Regions from separate parts of the Phytohabitans houttuyneae genome, predicted to be linked through region 2. Evidence: riboswitches for the same ligand, from Rfam matches in the RefSeq annotation. Region 2 holds a riboswitch; the other holds the start of a gene.

Region 1 (2,194 bases), 2.8 Mb from region 2:
GCGACGCCAGCCGGAAGTCCCACAGCAGGGCGGCCGGGATGTCCGAGGGCACGCTGTCGGGGCTGGCCGGCCACGTCATGAGCAGCGCGATGTATCCGACGGCGGCGACCGACACCGCGAGCGCCGCGCGGTGGGCCGGCGGCCACGGGCGGGCGGCCAAGCGGTCGTGCACGAGGAAGGCGAGCCACGTCACGGCGACCGCGGCCGCGATCAGCGTCAGGTACTGCACGGTGCGCTCGGTGACGGTGTCCGGGTCGCCGACGCCGGGCGGGTTTGGCGGGTACTTGAGCGCGGGCAGCAGCACGACCGTCGTGAAGCCGATCAACGCCAGCAGCGCCGACCGTCCAAAGTCGGTGGTGGCCGGCAGCCGGTGCCGCACCCGGGCGAAGACCACGCCCACCACGAGCGCGAGGCACACGGCGACGGCGACCGCCGCGAGCATGCCGCCGAACACCTGTGTCGCGCGGCCGAAGACCGGCTCCTCATGCGCTCCCGCTCCGGAACGGGTCTCCTCGATCACGAGCGCCTTGTCGATCTGCGGCTCGACGACGAGCAGCGCGACGAGCGCGGCGGCCACGCCGGCGAACAGCCCGGCCAGAGCCGCCCGGCGCAGCACGGCGCCGAGGGTGAGGGAGGACATGGCGCTAGTGGCAGGGAACGCCGAGCGCGTGCCGCCCGTCGTGTGTGAACTCGTGGATCTGCTCCGCGAACGCTGTGCCGTTGAGCTGCAACAACACGAACACCGCGAGCAGTGCGAACGCCACGAGCAGCCAAGCGGCGACGGGCACGCGGATCTGGGTGACGGATGCGGTGGGTGGCGAGGGTGCGGCCATGCCAGGTGTTCCTCTCGTCCATGCCTCGTGGCGATGCGGTCCAACTGCCACGGCCGGTCTCCTGGCTCCCGGATCAACGCGCTCCCACGACCTTCCCAGACCGTCGCCGGTCCAGTGGTGCAGCGGGGGAGCACTCCCCGGTCACAGTGGCGAGGACCACGCCGGAATCTCACCGGCTTCCCGAGCACCGTGGCGTGGGCAGCGTAACTCCGGACAGGTGTTTGACGCCAGCCCTCCGGCTGGGCCAGCATGGCCGGCATGCCCGCGGCCTACCCGTTCTCCGCGATCGTCGGCCTCGCCGACCTGCGGCTCGCACTGCTGCTCACCGCCGTCAACCCGGCGATCGGCGGCGTGCTCGTCCGCGGCGAGAAGGGCACCGCGAAGTCGACAGTCGTGCGCGCGCTCGCCGCGCTGCTGCCCGAGATCGACGCGGTCCGCGGCTGCCGCTTCGCCTGTGATCCGGCCGCGCCCGACGCCGAGTGCCCCGACGGGCCGCACGCCGCCGACCCGCCGGTCACCCGGCGCCGATCGTCCCTTGTGGAGCTTCCGGTGGGCGCGACGGAGGACCGCGTGGTCGGTACGCTCGACATCCAGCGCGCGCTCGCCGACGGCGTAAAGGCTTACGAGCCAGGGATTCTGGCCACCGCCCACCGTGGACTGCTCTATGTGGACGAGGTCAACCTCCTTCCCGACCACCTGGTCGACCTGCTGCTCGACGCGGCGGCGATGGGCCGCGCGCACGTGGAGCGGGACGGTGTGTCGGTCAAGCACGCGGCGCGCTTCCTGCTCGTCGGCACGATGAACCCGGAGGAGGGCGAGCCGCGCCCGCAGCTCGTCGACCGCTTCGGCCTCGTGGTGTCGGTGACCTCGCCGGACGAGCCCGCGCCGCGGGCCGAGGTGGTGCGGCGGCGCCTGGCGTACGACGCGGACCCGGACGGCTTCGCCGCGCGCTGGGCGGCCGAGGATGCCGAGCTGGCCGGGCGGATCGTGGCCGCGCGGGAGAGGCTGGCTTCGGTGCGGCTGCCGGACGGCGAGCTGGACCGGATCGCCCGCATCTGCTTGGCGTACGGAGTGGACGGCCTGCGCGCCGACATCGTCGTGGCGCGGGCGGCGCTGACGCTCGCGGCGTGGCACGGGCGGGACGAGGTGAGCGCCGGCGACATCCGGGACGCCGCCCGGCTGGCGCTGCCGCACCGGCGCCGCCGCGACCCGCTCGACCCGCCCGGCACCGACGAGGAGCGGCTGGAGGAAACACTGTCCAATGAGGACCCGCAGCCGGAGCCGGACCCGCCGGGCGGCCGTGGCACGCGGTCCGATGAGGACGGTGAGGACAGTGCGGGCGATGACGCGGCGGAGCAGGC
Region 2 (2,194 bases):
TTGAGCACCTCGGCCGCCACGCTGCCCGGCGGCAGGTTGACCGGGCCGAACGCCAGGCCGGCCAGGGCCGCGACGACGACGGAGACGACGCCCGCGGTGACCCAGCCGGCCCTTGCTTTGGCACTCGTCACGCGGGGACCTTGGCTACCGCTTCCGTGATCGCTCTCACGAGGTCGACGACCCGCGGCCCCAGCGGGAGGCGATGTCGTCGTCGAGCTGGATCACGTTGCCGCTCTTGACCGCGGTGATGTTCGCCCACCCGGTGCGCGCCTTCACCGTCTCCAGCGACTGCTGGCAGCACTTGGTGTCGGCGAGGAAGATCAGATCGGGGTCCGACTTGACCAGCGACTCGGCCGACAGCTGCGGGTAGCCGCCCTTCTTGCCGTCCGCGTCCGCGGGGTCGGCCACGTTTTCCAGGCCCGCGAGGGCGAAGAGCGCGCCGATGAACGTCTTGCTGGTGACCGAGTAGAGGGTGGGGTCGAGCTCGTAGTAGTACGTGAGCTTGGTCTGCCGCTGCGGCACGTCCTTGACCAGCTTGGCGATGTCGTCCTTCATCCGCTGCACGGTGCCGGCCGCCTCGCCGGCGTGCCCGGTCAGCGCGCCGAGCTCGTTGAGCTGCTTGTACGAGTCGTCGAGCGTGACGGCGCTGGCCGCCATGTACACCGGGATCTTCAGCGTGGTGAGCTGGTCGACCACCTTGTTGGTGTCGTTGGAGAGCACGACGAGGTCAGGCGCCTTGGCCGCGATGGCCTCCGCGTTGGGCTGGAATCCGGACAGGTCCGACTTGGGAGCGTCGGGCGGGAAGTTCGAGTTGTCGTCCACCGCGGTCACCTGCGCCCCCGCCCCGATCGCGAAGAGCATCTCGGTGGCGCTGGGCGAGAGCGACACGATCTTTTCGGGCCGCTTGTCGAGCGTGAGGTTGCCCACGGTGACGGGATAGGTGGCCGCCGCCGGGCCGCTCGTCGCGGCGCCGCTCGGCTCGTCGTTGTCGCTCGCGCAGCCGCTGATCGCGAGCGCGACCGCGGCGGCAACGGCGGTGAGCTGCCTCTTGAACGGCCGTCTGACGGTGCGCGCACCACCGCGTGTCATCACTGAGCCCGATGGTTCGCTCGCTAACTCATTCACTGGTCCTCCTGTCGGTCGAGGATCTGGTGCTTCGCCGACAGGAGAGGGGGTTGCCGCTCCGTCCGCGAGGCGCCCTTCCTCGAGAGCGCTGGTTCGCGACCGTCCGCAGGCGACCTGGCTAGTCCGCCCGGTTTGCACCGGTACGGCATCACAGTTGCGGGACAGCTCCGGTTTGGGACACCGGATTCGCTGCGGCCGATCGCCTGCACGGTACCTCAGCGTGGACCCGGAGTTACCCGCCGAGGGCGCAGCGCAGGCGATCGGGGGCGGGTTGCCGCCCGCCCCCGACCTGTGGGTACTACGCGGATGTGATCGTGACGTTGTCGACCGCGGCCTCGACGAGGCTGGCCGTGGAGGCGTCCGTGGCCTCGACAAGGATGCTGATCGACTGGCCGGCGTACGGCGTCAGGTTTGCCGTGGCAGTCGCCCACGCGCCGTTGCGGTTGCTAGCCGCGCCCGCCTGGGTGAGGACCGCCGTCGTGCCGCCCGCGTGCACCACGCTGACCCGGAAGAAGTCGGCGGACGAGGAGTTCGAGCCGTGCGCCAGGTACCACGCGAACGACAACGACAGCGTGCCGCTCGCCGGGAGCGTCACCGCCGGCGAGCGGGCGCTGGTCAGGCCGCCGTCGACGTCATGGTCGCCGGCACTGGCACCGGCCAGCGGGCCGGTCACCAGGTCGTTGCTGCCGGCGAAGGGTACGAGCTGCTTCGCGCCGCTGGAGGTGGTGGCCTGTGCGGCGCCCCGCGCCCACTGGCCCAGCGTCGCCGCGTCGGTGCCGGACGGGTTGACCGTCCACCCGGTGTTGGTCTCGAAGGTGTCCGACCACACGGTCGTACCACCGCCGGTGCCGCAGTACTGGGCCTGCTTGCCGGTCGCCCGGTACGGGCAGTCGGCGTACTCGCTCAGGATCAGCACCGCCTCGCGGTTGCGCGACGTCTGTGCGGGGATGACCTCGTCAGGCGGGTAGAAGCCGCCGCCGCCGGACGAGCCGGGGTACATCTCGAACGTGTACGCCCAGATGCCGTGCTGCCCCCACATCCAGTCGATGCTGTCGCCGTCGGTGATGTA

Evidence for each region. Region 2 has a riboswitch for cobalamin ahead of Phou_RS16685 (ABC transporter substrate-binding protein). Riboswitches for the same ligand answer to the same signal wherever they lie in the genome.
Region 1: linked by a shared signal. The riboswitch ahead of Phou_RS04380 (CbtB domain-containing protein) and the one ahead of Phou_RS16685 (ABC transporter substrate-binding protein) in region 2 are both predicted to bind cobalamin.

Annotation. Positions count from the first base shown of each region.
Region 1 covers NZ_BLPF01000001.1:940,799-942,992, reverse strand. Annotated here, with positions in the region: gene Phou_RS04385 (CbtA family protein) at 1-640, opposite strand, end outside; gene Phou_RS04380 (CbtB domain-containing protein) at 645-833, opposite strand; cobalamin riboswitch at 868-1,040, opposite strand; gene Phou_RS04375 (VWA domain-containing protein) at 1,092-2,194, shown strand, end outside.
Region 2 covers NZ_BLPF01000001.1:3,731,284-3,733,477, forward strand. Annotated here, with positions in the region: gene Phou_RS16680 (FecCD family ABC transporter permease) at 1-131, opposite strand, end outside; partial or broken gene Phou_RS16685 (ABC transporter substrate-binding protein) at 128-1,089, opposite strand; cobalamin riboswitch at 1,217-1,358, opposite strand; gene Phou_RS16690 (M14 family metallopeptidase) at 1,424-2,194, opposite strand, start outside.